DNA from 2 places in the Streptomyces sp. NPDC039480 genome. Region 2 is predicted to be linked to the other one. Evidence: predicted binding sites of a transcription regulator. Region 2 holds the regulator's gene; the other holds the start of a gene.
The links. Region 2 encodes HrcA, which represses chaperone genes, less so after heat shock. Its sites were predicted from a motif close to TTNGCACTCNGNNNNNCNGAGTGCNAA; they were not measured.
Positions count from the first base shown of each region.

Region 1: a site for HrcA is predicted at 1,148-1,174, ahead of groL (chaperonin GroEL). Genes of this name have one in related genera too.

Region 1 covers NZ_JBVITX010000007.1:181,252-188,574, forward strand. The annotation lists gene thrC (threonine synthase) at 1-10, shown strand, start outside; gene ACZ56E_RS22785 (MoaD/ThiS family protein) at 106-381, shown strand; gene ACZ56E_RS22790 (cold-shock protein) at 801-1,004, shown strand; gene groL (chaperonin GroEL) at 1,303-2,928, shown strand; gene ACZ56E_RS22800 (esterase/lipase family protein) at 3,019-4,329, opposite strand; gene ACZ56E_RS22805 (hypothetical protein) at 4,738-4,950, shown strand; gene murQ (N-acetylmuramic acid 6-phosphate etherase) at 4,981-6,015, opposite strand; gene ACZ56E_RS22815 (MurR/RpiR family transcriptional regulator) at 6,079-7,002, opposite strand; gene ACZ56E_RS22820 (hypothetical protein) at 7,081-7,323, shown strand, end outside.
Region 2 covers NZ_JBVITX010000005.1:320-7,642, forward strand. The annotation lists gene ACZ56E_RS16925 (DUF3097 domain-containing protein) at 1-582, opposite strand, end outside; gene ACZ56E_RS16930 (MBL fold metallo-hydrolase) at 618-1,352, opposite strand; gene hrcA (heat-inducible transcriptional repressor HrcA) at 1,508-2,524, shown strand; gene dnaJ (molecular chaperone DnaJ) at 2,525-3,664, shown strand; gene ACZ56E_RS16945 (nitronate monooxygenase) at 3,923-4,996, shown strand; gene ACZ56E_RS16950 (16S rRNA (uracil(1498)-N(3))-methyltransferase) at 4,993-5,733, shown strand; gene ACZ56E_RS16955 (hypothetical protein) at 5,857-6,471, shown strand; gene ACZ56E_RS16960 (S41 family peptidase) at 6,517-7,323, shown strand, end outside.

The DNA of each region.
Region 1 (7,323 bases), on a different contig from region 2:
TGCCGGCTGAGGTTGTTGCTTCCCTGCGGGTCGGCTGTGGCTGGTCGCGCAGTTCCCCGCGCCCCTTATGGGGCGCCCATCCCCCGGTACTTCTGAGGTGAACCCATGAGTGTCAACGTCCGCATCCCCACCATTCTGCGCACCTACACCGGCGGCAAGGCCGAAGTGGCCGCCGAGGGGGCGAATCTGGGTGAGGTCATCGCCGACCTGGAGAAGAACCACACCGGGATCGCCGCCCGCGTCCTGGACGACCAGGGCAAGCTGCGCCGCTTCGTCAACGTGTACGTGAACGACGACGACGTCCGTTTCGAGCAGGGCCTCGAGACGGCCACGCCGGACGGCGCGGGCGTCTCGATCATTCCCGCCGTCGCGGGCGGCTGATCTTTTCGCAAGCACCCTGCGAAATTCGAATTGCCCCCTCCGCGAGAGAAGCGGAGGGGGCAATTCTGCTTGGTTGAGCGCGGTACAGTTGGGAAGCGTGCTTCGCCGTCAGTGCCGAGTGCATATACGAAGTCGGCCCGGAGCCGACAAGAAGTAGCCAAAGCGCACTGCCCTTTTGAGCCTCATGTGCCTTTTGCCTGGCCCGACTTGCCCTGGATTCCGGTGAATTCTCCGCATATTACCGATCGGGCGCGCCCAGAATTCTCGTCCGATTGACCTGTTGCAGACGGCAGTTGGACAGATACATTCAGCGGCGGTCGACGCGTTCCGGCGCACACCCCCAATCAGTGGGGGGTGAGGTCTGACCCGGGTCCGCGAAGTGCGGTCCTGTGCAAGGGCCAGTAATAGGGGAGTTAGGCATGGCTCAGGGCACCGTCAAGTGGTTCAACGCGGAGAAGGGGTACGGCTTCATCGCGGTCGACGGTGGTGCGGATGTTTTCGTCCACTACAGCGCGATCCAGATGGACGGCTACCGCACCCTTGAAGAAGGTCAGCGAGTCGAGTTCGAGATCTCGCAGGGCCAGAAGGGTCCGCAGGCGGACATGGTCAAGCTCGCCGTCTAGCTCGGCGCGATCGACCACCGAAGCAAGCATCGCGAGGGGCTCGTATCCCACAGGGGTACGGGCCCCTCGTGTGCGCCCCGGCGTGCCCCCTGGATCCACCCGAGGCGCTTGCACTCGTGGGGGTCGAGTGCTAATCATTGGGCTTAGCACTCTACGAGTGAGAGTGACAGAACTTGGATCGGGTCGGTGAGGTCCGTACGCCGGGTGGGGCCAGGAACCACAAGGCGTTCGAGCCGTCCGTCGCGGGCACCAGCGCGATCCGTTTTGCTTGCCACCCCGTCCGGGAGGACCACTTCACATGGCCAAGATCATCGCGTTCGACGAGGAGGCACGGCGCGGCCTCGAGCGCGGCATGAACCAGCTCGCCGACGCCGTCAAGGTGACCCTGGGCCCCAAGGGTCGCAACGTCGTCCTCGAGAAGAAGTGGGGCGCCCCCACGATCACCAACGATGGTGTTTCCATCGCCAAGGAGATCGAGCTCGAGGACCCGTACGAGAAGATCGGCGCCGAGCTGGTCAAGGAGGTCGCGAAGAAGACGGACGACGTCGCCGGTGACGGCACGACGACCGCGACCGTCCTGGCCCAGGCCCTGGTGCGCGAGGGTCTGCGCAACGTGGCCGCCGGTGCCAACCCGATGGCCCTCAAGCGCGGCATCGAGAAGGCCGTCGAGGCCGTCTCCGGTGCCCTGCTCGAGCAGGCGAAGGATGTCGAGACCAAGGAGCAGATCGCTTCGACGGCCTCCATCTCCGCCGCCGACACCCAGATCGGCGAGCTCATCGCCGAGGCGATGGACAAGGTCGGCAAGGAAGGCGTCATCACCGTCGAGGAGTCCCAGACCTTCGGTCTGGAGCTGGAGCTCACCGAGGGTATGCGCTTCGACAAGGGCTACATCTCGGCGTACTTCGCCACCGACATGGAGCGTATGGAGGCGTCGCTCGACGACCCGTACATCCTGATCGTCAACTCCAAGATCTCCAACGTGAAGGACCTCCTTCCGCTCCTGGAGAAGGTCATGCAGTCGGGCAAGCCGCTGCTGATCATCGCGGAGGACGTCGAGGGCGAGGCGCTGTCCACGCTCGTCGTCAACAAGATCCGTGGCACCTTCAAGTCCGTCGCCGTCAAGGCCCCGGGCTTCGGTGACCGCCGCAAGGCCATGCTCGGCGACATCGCCATCCTCACCGGTGGCACCGTCATCTCCGAGGAGGTCGGCCTCAAGCTGGAGAACGCCGGTCTCGACCTGCTCGGCCGCGCCCGCAAGGTCGTCATCACCAAGGACGAGACGACCATCGTCGACGGCGCCGGTGACAGCGACCAGGTCCAGGGCCGCGTCAACCAGATCCGCGCCGAGATCGAGAACAGCGACTCGGACTACGACCGCGAGAAGCTCCAGGAGCGCCTGGCGAAGCTCGCGGGCGGCGTGGCCGTCATCAAGGCCGGTGCCGCGACCGAGGTCGAGCTCAAGGAGCGCAAGCACCGCATCGAGGACGCCGTTCGCAACGCGAAGGCGGCCGTCGAGGAGGGCATCGTCGCCGGTGGTGGCGTGGCCCTGCTGCAGGCCTCCCAGGTCTTCGAGAAGCTGGAGCTGGAGGGCGACGAGGCCACCGGTGCCGCCGCCGTGAAGCTGGCCCTCGAGGCCCCGCTGAAGCAGATCGCCGTCAACGCCGGCCTCGAGGGTGGCGTCGTCGTCGAGAAGGTGCGCAACCTCACCGTCGGCCACGGTCTGAACGCCGCGACCGGTGAGTACGTCGACATGATCGCCGAGGGCATCCTCGACCCGGCGAAGGTCACGCGCTCCGCTCTGCAGAACGCCGCGTCGATCGCCGCGCTGTTCCTCACCACCGAGGCCGTCATCGCCGACAAGCCGGAGAAGGCGGGCGCTGCCCCGGCCGGCGGCGGCATGCCGGGCGGTGACATGGACTTCTGATCGACCTCTGGTTGATCACTGTCCTGACGTACCGAGGGCGGCACTCCTTCTCACGAAGGGGTGCCGCCCTCGGGCGTTTCCCGTCCCGGGTTACGGCAGACGGTCCAGGATCCAGGTGCAGAGTTCCTCGGTGACCAGGGTGTGGCCCTCGTTCCGGGAGGCGCAGAGGAATTCGTCCAGCTCGCTCTCCTCCTCCGCGGAGGCCGTGACCGGCGCGTACAGCTTCTCGTGGGTGTCGATGTCGCGCAGGGCGATGGCGCTGACCGTCGGCACGAAGCAGTGCTCGCGGAAGTCCGCCTCGGAGCCGAGGCCGATCAGCGCGGGAATCTTGTTCAGCTCGTCGGCGAGGATGCCGAAGCCCTCCAGGGTGCCGCCCGGCGCGCCGTCGATCTCGGGCAGGCCCGTGGTGCGGATGCGGGGCCTGCGCAGGGTCACCACCCGCAGCTGGCCGACGAGCTGGTCCTCGCCCGCGGACTGCGTGTACAGGTGGGTGCCGGTGATGGCCAGGCCCTTGCCGTGGAAGGCTTGTTCGCCGGCCGGGACGCCGTTGCTCTCGCCGATGCGGGAGCCGTTGGACACGCCGATCTTCTTCGGCCGAGAGGGCCAGCGGCCCACCCGGTCCAGCTCGGCGAGGAACGTGCCGCGCTCCTTGTCCGTCTCGGGGGTGTCGCCCCACTCGCTGATGTGCTGCCACAGGAGCTGGCGGGCGGCCGGGCTGTTCATCTGGTTGGAGAACGCCGCGTTGAGGCGCCGGATGTAGTGCGCGAACGACTGCAGCGCGACGGGGATCCAGGCGCCGCGGTGCGGGCTGTCGTACGAGAAGTACAGGGCGGTCTGATGGTCGTTCTCGCCCGTCCCGCCGTCGTGCTCCATCTTGGCGAGGGCGTACCGCGTGACGAGCCCGCCCATGCTGAACCCGCCGACCGTCAGCGGGTGGTCGCCGTCGCGCCGCGCGATGGTCTCCAGGATCGCGGCCCTGGCGACCTCGGCGTTCTCCAGGATCGACGCGCTCCGCTCGTCGAAGCCGACCAGGACGACGTCGTACCCGCGGCCGCGCAGGGCACTCAGGAACGGGAACGGGCCGCGTTCCATGATCTCCCAGGAGAAGTCGAGGTCGCTCGGGCCCGAGCTGAAGCCGTCGCTGATGACGACGGGCCGCGTCAGGCCCTTCGTCCGGTCGGCGAGGTACACCCAGGCGGTGCCGCCGGGCAGCGCCCACTCGTCGTCGGGCCGCGGGGCGGCGGCGGGGGCCTCGCGGGCCTCGCGCGGGCCCGGGGCGAGGGTGATGCGGGCGGCCGACCCGATCGCCTCCGCCACCTCCCGCTCGTCCATCTCCTGCAGATCGGGCTGGACCGGCTGCTCGCCCCGGTCCGGCCGGTCGGGTTTGTTGCGCTTGCTCATGAGGGTCCCCTCCGCTGGCGCTCCTGTGGTGACGTCCGGTGCCATCTTTGATACGTCGGGTAGTCGCCGACACCCGCTCGCGGCAATCGGCACCGGGGCCGGGGCCCTTTCGGACAGGGCGACTTCGGCCGCGTACGCGTGGGACACGTGGGGCGGGACGCCGTGGCCTGGGCCGCACGGGAGCCCCTCGCCGCCACACCCGGGCGGGCCGACGGCGCGTCGGCCAACTCACGGCGGGCGGGCTCGCGCCGGGCACCGACAACTCTGTCGCGAAGCCGACCAGCTAACCAACCGACTGGCCGACCAGTCGAACACGGAGCGTTGTTATGAAGCCTGTACTTTTCAGGTCACGTGCAGTTGGACACTCTGGGTGATGAGTAGGAACACTCAGTGTGAAAGGCGGAAGTCATGACGCTGACGGCGGAGGAACGGGTGCGGGCGGTCGAGGACGCCGTACGGCAGTTGAAGGCAGGGCTCGCGGAGGTCGGGGTCACCTTGCCCTCACTGCAGATCGACCCTTTGACGGCCGCGGCCGAGGGGACGCTGCCCCTGGTCGAGCTGGGCCGCTGCAACCTCGACACCGCGCTCCGGCTGGCCGCCGTGCTGGAGGGGACGCGGTGAGCGGGTGGTGCTGCCGGAGGCGAGGAGGTCCTAGTCCGTGCTGCGGGAGTTGTCGAGGGCTGTGCGGAGGTGGCCGTTGGCTGTGGTGAGGAGGTGGGTGGCGGTGGGGGCGTCCACTCCGCCGAGGATGGTGAGGATGGCGTTCTTCACCTCTCCGTCGGTGGCGGCGAGCGCTGCCTCGATCTCCTCGTCGGAGGCGCCGGTGGCGAGGGCGACGATGCGGCGGGAGCGGGCCCGCAGCTTCTCGTTCGACGCGCGGACGTCCACCATCAGGTTTCCGTACGTCTTGCCGAGGCGGATCATCGTGATCGTGGACAGCATGTTGAGGACGAGCTTCTGGGCCGTGCCGGCCTTGAGGCGGGTGGAGCCGGTGAGGAGTTCGGGGCCGACGACGACCTCGATGCCGTGGTCGGCGGCGGCCGCGAGCGCGCTGCCCGCGTTGCAGGAGAGGCCGATGGTGAGCGCGCCGTAGCGGGCGCGGGCGTGTTCGACGGCGCCGATCGCGTACGGCGTGCGGCCCGACGCGGAGATGCCGACGACGACGTCGTCCGCGGTGAGGCCGAGCCCGGCCAGGTCCTCGGCGGCCAGCTCCTTGCTGTCCTCGGCGCCCTCGACCGCCTGGACCATGGCGCTCGGCCCGCCCGCGATCAGGCCGACGACCTCGCCGGGGTCGGTGTTGAAGGTGGGCGGGCACTCGGAGGCGTCGAGCACGCCGAGCCGTCCCGCGGTGCCCGCGCCCGCGTAGACCAGGCGGCCGCCGCGGGCCATGCGCTCGGCCGTGCCGTCGATGGCGGCGGCGATGGCGGGGAGCTGCTCGGCGACGGCCGCGGGGACGGTGGCGTCCTCGCCGTTCATGATCGCCGCGATCTCCGCGGTGGGCAGCTGGTCGATGCCGGAGAGCTCGGGCCGGAACGCCTCGGTGGTGAGGGTGGCCAGCTGGGCGCGGAGCTCCCCGTAGTCGTCGCCGCGTTTGTGCTGGTGGTGGTGAGGGGCGTCCGTCGGGCCGGTCGGATCGGTCGGGTCGGTCGGGTCGGGCGCGCCGGTCGCGTCGGCGGTGGAGGTCATGGCGGCTGCGGCTCTTTCGTTTCCGGTGCGGGGGGTTGGGGGGTGGAGCGTGCAGGCGGGGCTTCAGCGGTTGGTGCCGCGCGGGCTGTGGCGGTGGGCCAGCGCCTCGTAGGACGCGGCGAGCGCGGGCGCCGCCGTCTCGTACGTCCGCTGGGCGACACCCACGAACAGACAGTCCACCACAAGGAGTTGACTCGTGCGGGACGACATCGCGGCCGGCCGCAGCTCGCTCTCGCGGGCCGTGGAGGTGGTCAGTATGTGATCGGCGTACTGCGAGACGGCCGCGCCCGGCCGGCCGGTGATCGCGATCGTCGTGGCGCCGTGCTCGAAGGCGACGCGGAGGGGTTCGATCACGTCGCCGGTCGAACCGGAGTGGGTGATCGCGATCGCCACGTCCTTCGCGCGGAGCGTCACCGCGTTGGTGACGGCCAGGTGCGGGTCGGAGTGCGCGTGCGCGATGTGCCCGATGCGGAGCAGCTTCTGGGCGAGGTCCTGGGCTACGAGGCCCGACGCGGCGACGCCGTAGATCTCCACGCGGCGGGCGGTGGCGAGCGCGGCGACGGCCGCGCCGAGCTGGACGGTGTCGAGCCCGGCGGCGGTGTCGGCGAGGGTCTGCTGCTCGTCGTACGCGAGCTTCGCCACGACGTCCGCGATGGGATCGTCGACGGCGATGTCCGCGGTGACGGCGGGCGCGCGCCCCGACTGCTGCTGGGCGGCGAGACCGGCGAGCGCGAGACGCAGGTCGCGATAGCCCGGGTAGCCGAGGAGGCGGGCGGTGCGGACGACGGTCGCCTCGCTCGTGCCCGTGAGCTCGGCGAGGCCGGTGACCGTGAGCGCCGCGCAGCCCGCGGGGTCGCCCGCGACGGCCTCGGCGACCCGCTGCATGGACCGGGTCATCGACGGCGCCAGCGTCCGCACCTTGGCCGCGAGGGCGGCGGGGGCGGGGGGTGCGGCGTCCGCGAAAATTTCCTTCACGTCATTGCTCACAATTGAAAGGTATTTTCGGCCAGAGTGCGGGTCAAGGCCCCGGAGGTTGCCGATCTCGCATGGGGTGACAATGGCTGCATGGACGCGATCGACCCTTTGGAGCAGGCGTTGCACGCCGCTCGCGCACTTGTCCTCGCCGACCTGGTCGCCCGCGAGGTCGCCGAGGCCGAGGTCGTCTCGATGGTCGAGGAGTCGGTGGCGCACCGGCGCTGGTGGGTCGAGCAGTGGCCCGAGGGCGTCGACTACATCGCGGGGCTCGTCGCCCAGGACGTCCAGGACGCGCTCCTGGAACGGTACGGGCGGTGGCCGCTGTGTCCCGTG
Region 2 (7,323 bases):
CGGGTGGCCGACCACCAGGGCGTGGGCGCTCGTGACCTCCGCCGCGATGCGGGACTCCTTGGAGCCGGGGACCAGGTGGTCGACGAGGATGCCGAGGCGGGCGTCGGGGCCGGGGGCGAACTCGGCGACGATCGCGGGGAGGTCGTCGATGCCTTCCAGATACTCGACCACGACGCCCTCGATGCGGAGGTCGTCGCCCCAGACGCGTTCGACGAGCTCGGCGTCGTGCCGGCCCTCTACGTAGATACGTCCCGCCCGGGCGACCCTGGCCCGCGCCCCGGGGACGGCCACCGAACCGGAGGCGGTGCGCGAGGGACGTACGGGAGCCTGCGTGGGCCGGACCAGGGTGACCGGGCGGCCGTCCAGGAGGAAGCCGCCGGGCTCCATCGGGAACACGCGGTGCTTGCCGAAGCGGTCCTCCAGCGTCACCGTCGGGCCCTGCGCCGTCTTCTCGCAGCGGATCACCGCCCCGCAGAAACCGGTGCTCAGCTCCTCGACCACGAGGCCGGCGTCCGCCGCCGCCTCCGGTACGGGCTTCGGCTTCTTCCAAGGGGGCGTGAGGTCGGCGGAGTACTGGCGCATTCCGGTGACGATAGGAAGAGCGGAAGGCGTTGCGGTCACGACACGCCGAAGCGGGCTGCCAGTGTGGCGCGTTGCGCGCGGACAAATGCCGCATTCACCGTCGCGCCGTGTCCGGGGACATACAGCGCGTCCTCGCCGCCCAGGTCGATGAGGCGGTCCAGCGCCGCCGGCCACCGCTTCGGCACCGCGTCCTCGCCCGCCTGCGGTTCGCCCGACTCCTCGACGAGGTCGCCGCAGAAGACGATCTCCGGTCCGCCGTCGGTGCCGGGGACGAGGACCGCCAGGTCGTGGCCCGAGTGGCCGGGCCCGATGTTCGCGAGCAGCACCTGGAGGCCGCCCAGGTCGAGCGTCCACTCCCCGCACACCAGATGGTGCGGGTGCACCAGGAGGTCGGCCGCCTCCGCCGCCGCGTCCGCGTCGAGTCCGTGGCGTACCGCGTCCTCGCGCAGGTCCTCGCGGCCCTTGGTGAAGACCGTCTCGATGCCCACCGCCCCGTACACCTCCACGCCCGCGAAGGCGGCCGCGCCGAGGACGTGGTCGAAGTGCGGGTGGGTCAGCGCGAGATGGGTGACCCTGCGGCCGCCGCCGAGGAGCTGCCGGGCCTGTGTCCGCAGGGCCGCGCCCTCCGCGAGGCTCGACCCGGCCTCGATCATGAGGGCCGCGTCGTCCCCGACGACCAGCCCGGCGGTGCAGTCCCAGTGGGGCAGGCGGCGCCGCCCCACGCGCGGTGCGAGCCGCTCCCAGCCCGCCGCTTCCCATGCCGGCGTCACGTTCATACGGTGACGCTATCCGCACGCGCGGTGTTCGGCAGCCGGTGTCTTGCCGGGGCCGTACCCGACGGCCGTACACTGACCCTTTGAAAGGCTGGCACTCGCCCGCGGTGAGTGCCAGGCGGGGCTCACGGAGACAGCTGGAGGTGTGCGCGATGCTCAATGAACGCAGGCTCGAAGTGCTGCGCGCCATCGTCCATGACTATGTGGGGACGGAGGAGCCCGTCGGCTCGAAGGCGCTCACCGAGCGGCACCGTCTGGGGGTCTCCCCGGCCACCGTCCGCAACGACATGGCGGCGCTGGAGGAGGAAGGGTTCATCGCCCAGCCCCACACCAGCGCGGGGCGCATCCCGACGGACAAGGGGTACCGCCTCTTCGTCGACAAGCTCGCCGGCGTCAAGCCGATGACCGCGCCCGAGCGCCGCGCCATCCAGAATTTCCTGGACGGCGCCGTGGATCTCGACGACGTCGTGGGGCGCACGGTCCGGCTGCTCGCGCAGCTGACCCGGCAGGTCGCCGTCGTGCAGTACCCGTCGCTCACCAGGTCGACGGTGCGCCATGTGGAACTTCTCTCGCTCGCCCCGGCCCGGCTGATGCTCGTACTGATCACCGACACGGGACGGGTCGAGCAGCGCATGATCGACTGCCCGGCGCCGTTCGGCGAGAGTGCGCTCGCGGACCTGCGGGCCAGGCTGAACAGCAGGGTCGCGGGGCGGCGTTTCGCGGATGTGCCACAGTTGGTGCAGGACCTGCCCGAGGCCTTCGAGACCGAGGACCGCGGCACGGTCGCGACCGTCCTCTCCACCCTCCTCGAAACACTCGTGGAGGAGACCGAAGAACGGCTGATGATCGGCGGCACCGCCAATCTCACCCGCTTCGGACATGACTTTCCCCTCACCATCCGGCCCGTTCTCGAAGCCCTTGAGGAGCAGGTCGTGCTCCTCAAGTTGCTTGGTGAGGTGCAGGATTCGGGCATGGCCGTACGGATCGGTCACGAGAACGCCCATGAGGGGCTCAGCTCCACGTCCGTGGTCTCGGTCGGCTACGGTTCGGGAAGCGAGGCAGTCGCCAAACTCGGCGTGGTCGGACCGACCCGCATGGACTATCCGGGAACGATGGGAGCAGTACGCGCAGTGGCACGTTACGTCGGACAGATCCTGGCGGAGTCGTAAGTGGCCACGGACTACTACGCCGTACTCGGCGTGCGCCGCGACGCTTCCCAGGACGAGATCAAGAAGGCCTTCCGGAGGCTGGCGCGTGAGCTTCACCCGGATGTGAATCCGGATCCGAAGACTCAGGAGCGCTTCAAGGAGATCAACGCCGCGTACGAGGTGTTGTCGGACCCGCAGAAGAAGCAGGTCTACGACCTCGGCGGCGACCCCCTGTCCCAGGCGGGCGGCGGCGGAGGCGCGGGCGGCTTCGGCGCCGGTGGCTTCGGCAACTTCTCCGACATCATGGACGCGTTCTTCGGGACGGCGTCGCAGCGCGGGCCGCGCTCGCGCACGCGTCGCGGCCAGGACGCCATGATCCGTCTGGAGATCGACCTCGAAGAGGCCGCCTTCGGGACCACCAAGGACATCCAGGTCGACACGGCCGTGGTCTGTACGACCTGCAGCGGTGAGGGTGCCGCGCCGGGGACGTCCGCCCAGACCTGTGACATGTGCCGCGGTCGCGGCGAGGTGTCGCAGGTCACGCGGTCCTTCCTCGGGCAGGTCATGACGTCGCGGCCGTGCCCGCAGTGTCAGGGCTTCGGCACCGTCGTGCCGACGCCGTGCCCCGAGTGCGCGGGCGACGGGCGCATCCGCTCGCGGCGGACCCTGACGGTCAAGATCCCGGCCGGTGTCGACAACGGCACGCGGATCCAGCTCGCGGGCGAGGGCGAGGTCGGCCCCGGCGGCGGCCCCGCCGGCGACCTCTACGTCGAGATCCACGAGTTGCCGCACGCCGTCTTCCAGCGGCGCGGCGACGATCTGCACTGCACGGTGACGATCCCGATGACCGCGGCGTCCCTCGGCACGAAGGTGCCGCTGGAGACGCTGGACGGCCTCGAGGAGATCGACATCCGGCCCGGCACGCAGTCCGGACAGTCGGTACCGCTGCACGGGCGCGGCATCACGCACCTGCGCGGCGGCGGTCGCGGCGACCTCATCGTGCACGTCGAGGTCCTCACGCCGACGAAGCTCGACCCCGAGCAGGAGCGGTTGCTGCGTGAGCTGGCGCAGCTGCGCGGTGAGGAACGGCCCACGGGGCAGTTCCAGCCGGGGCAGCAGGGGTTGTTCTCCCGCCTCAAGGACGCGTTCAACGGGCGGTAGTGCCTTGAGCGGTGGCCTTGTCGGTCAGCTGCGGGGCGGTGGGGGCTGGCCGCGCAGTTCCCCGCGCCCCTGAAAACAACCCCGTCCCGCGCCCCTTGAAGGGGCCCGGGACGGGCCTTCAAGGGGCGCGGGGAACTGCGCGAGCACCCCGGGACGGCCCGCAGCCGCCAACGGCGCTCGTGGGGCAGACGAGGCGCCGCACACCCGGCACGGGGCACGCGATTCGGCGCCGCCGAAGGACCGTGGCACGATGCGTGCATGTCCTCCGCACTGACCGCTCTCTGCCGCCATCCGATCGTGCAGGCCCCCATGGCGGGCGGCGCCTCAGGGCCGCAGCTCGCCGCGGCCGTCGCCGAGGCCGGCGGGCTCGGGTTCCTCGCCGCCGGGTACAAGACGGCCGACGGGATGTACCAGGAGATCAAACAGTTGCGGGGGCTGACCTCGCAACCCTTCGGCGTGAATCTCTTCATGCCGCAGCCCGACACCGCGGACCCCGCGGCCGTCGAGGTCTACCGCAGCCAGCTCGCCGGCGAGGCCACCTGGTACGAGACGGAGCTCGGCGACCCGGACAGCGGGCGTGACGACGGGTACGACGCCAAGCTCGCGATCCTCCTCGACGACCCGGTGCCGGTCGTCTCCTTCACCTTCGGGTGCCCCACCCGCGACGTCCTCGACGCGTTCGCGCGCGTCGGCACCCTGACCGTCGTCACCGTCACCACGCCGGAGGAGGCCCAGACCGCGCAGTGGGCCGGCGCCGACGCCGTGTGCGTACAGGGCATCGAGGCGGGCGGACACCAGGGCACGCACAAGGACAACCCCGAGGCCGACGGCTCCGGGATCGGGCTGCTCTCCCTCATCACCCAGGTCCGCGAGACCGCGCAGATCCCGATCGTCGCGGCCGGCGGACTGATGCGGGGCGCGCAGATCGCGGCGGTGCTCGCGGCGGGCGCGGACGCGGCGCAGCTCGGCACGGCGTTCCTCGTCACCCCCGAGTCGGGCGCCAACGCCCTGCACAAGCAGGCCATGACCAACCCGCTGTATGTGCGGACCGAGCTGACCCGGGCGTTCTCCGGGCGCCCCGCGCGCGGCCTCGTCAACCGCTTCATGCGCGAGCACGGGCCGTACGCGCCCGCCGCCTACCCCCAGGTCCACCACCTCACGAGCGGGCTGCGCAAGGCCGCGGCGAAGGCCGGTGACGCGCAGGCCATGGCGCTCTGGGCCGGACAGGGCCACCGGCTCGCCCGGGAGCTGCCCGCCGGACAGCTCGTGGAGGTACTCGCCGCCGAACTGGCCGACGCCAAGGCCTCGTTGACGGCGGAGGGTGCCGCGTGACCGCCCCCGTCTTCGTCGTCGACGACTTCACCGCGGGCGCCGACGGACGGTACGTCCTGGACGGCCCGGAGGGGCGGCACGCTGTCTCCGTGAAGCGGCTGCACGCCGGTGAGGACGTCGTCCTGACCGACGGCGCCGGACGGTGGGCGCAGTGCGTGGTCCTCGACACCGAGGGCAAGGACCGGCTCGTCGTGAAGATGGAATCCGTGGCCGAGGAGCCCGAGGAGTCGCCCCGCATCACCGTCGTGCAGGCGCTGCCCAAGGGCGACCGCGGCGAGCTCGCCGTGGAGACCATGACGGAGACCGGCGTCGACGCCGTCGTGCCGTGGACCGCGTCCCGCTGCATCACCCAGTGGAAGGGCGACCGCGGTCTCAAGGCGCTCGCCAAGTGGCGGGCCACCGCACGCGAGGCGGGCAAGCAGTCGCGCCGGGTCCGCTTCCCCGAGATCGCCGACGCCGCGTCGACCAAGCAGGTCGCGGCCCTCCTCGCGGGCGCCGACCTCGCGGCCGTCCTGCACGAGGAGGGCAGCGCACCGCTGGCCACGGCGGAGCTCCCGACGGCCGGGCACATCGTGCTGGTGGTCGGCCCCGAAGGAGGCGTGTCCCCGGACGAGCTGGCGGCGTTCGCCGAGGCGGGCGCGCAGCCGTACCGCCTCGGGCGCAGCGTGCTGCGCACCTCGACCGCGGGGACCGCGGCGACGGCGCTGCTGTTGGGGCGTACGGGGCGCTGGTCCTGACCGCACTTCGCGTAAAGCGGCCGGGGTTGGGTCGTTTCCGGTCGACGTGACGCCCGGCCGCGAGGGGACGGATGGCCGCAAGGGGCCTACCGCACCGGCGTGTGCGGTGGCACTCTGCCGCCCATGGGGGCGTTGAGACGGTTACGCGGCCGGGTGCCGGGCAAGCGGCGTCCGACGATCCTGTACGCCGTCGGGCTGGCCGGCGCCGCCGCGCTCGGCGTCACCGCGTGCGATCCCGTGGACGGCGAGATGAACACCTCGGCGGTCGCGCTCACCACCGACGAGATGGCCACGAAGGAGCTGGAGCGGCAGAAGGCCGACGTGGCGTGGCTCAGCTGTACCGCCAGTTTCGACGACAGGGTCACCCCGCGCGGCAGGTCCGCGTCGGCGGACGCGGTGGTCGACGTGGACTGCCAGGGCGAGACCGACGACGGCAAGGACATCAGCGTCAAGGGCACGGTGCGCTCCGTCGCCGACGGCCGCTGCGTACGCGGCGATCTCACCGCCAAGGTCGACGGCAAGCAGTGGTTCCGCGTCGACGTGCTGGGCAACTGCGGCGCGGACGACGGCAATGGCGACGGTGACGGTGGTGACGATCAGCCCTCCGATCCGCCCGACTCCCACCGGCCGCCGCCCTCCCACGACCCGCCCGACCCCGCACCCACCACCACCGTCACCGTGACGGTCACCCCCGACCCGCCGCCCCACCCGACCTGCAACTGCGTCCCCGGCAAGTGATCCGCCCTCTGTCGGCCCGCCGATACGCTGCCTAGGCTGGTCCGCGTGACAGAGGCAGCGCACTCCGCGTATCTCCGGTTCCCGCACATCCACGGTGAGTTGGTCACCTTCACGGCAGAGGACGACGTCTGGGTCGCACCCCTCGACGGAGGCCGTGCCTGGCGGGTCAGCGCCGACAACGTGCCCGTGAACCACCCCAGGATCTCCCCGGACGGCACGACCGTCGCCTGGACCTCCCGCCGCGACGGGGCCCCAGAGGTGCACATCGCGCCCCTGGAGGGCGGGCCTTCCAAGCGCCTTACATACTGGGGGAGTTGGCAGACCGCCGTGTGCGGCTGGACGCCCGACGGGCAGGTCCTCGCCGTCAGCGCGGCGGGCCAGGCCTCCCTGCGGCGCAGCTGGGCACGGGCCGTGCCGCTCGACGGCGGACCCGCGGCCACCCTGCCGTACGGCATCGTCGGAGATGTCGCGCACGGCCCCGACGGGCAGGTCCTGCTGCTCTCCGCCCCGATGGGCCGCGAGGCCGCCCGGTGGAAGCGGTACCGGGGCGGCACCGCGGGCAAGCTGTGGATACGGCGGCCCGCCGGGGGCGACGAGGACGGCGGCGGCGAGGGGCCTCTGGAGCCCTTCGTGCGCGTCCACGAAGAACTCGACGGGAACATCGAGTACCCGCTCTGGGTCGGCGACCGCATCGCCTTCCTCTCCGACCACGAAGGCGTCGGCGCCCTCTACTCCTCACTGCCCGACGGCACCGACCTGCGCCGCCACACCCCCGTCGAGGACGGCTCCTACGCACGGCACGCCGCCACCGACGGCACCCGCGTCGTCCACATGTCCGCCGGTGAACTGTGG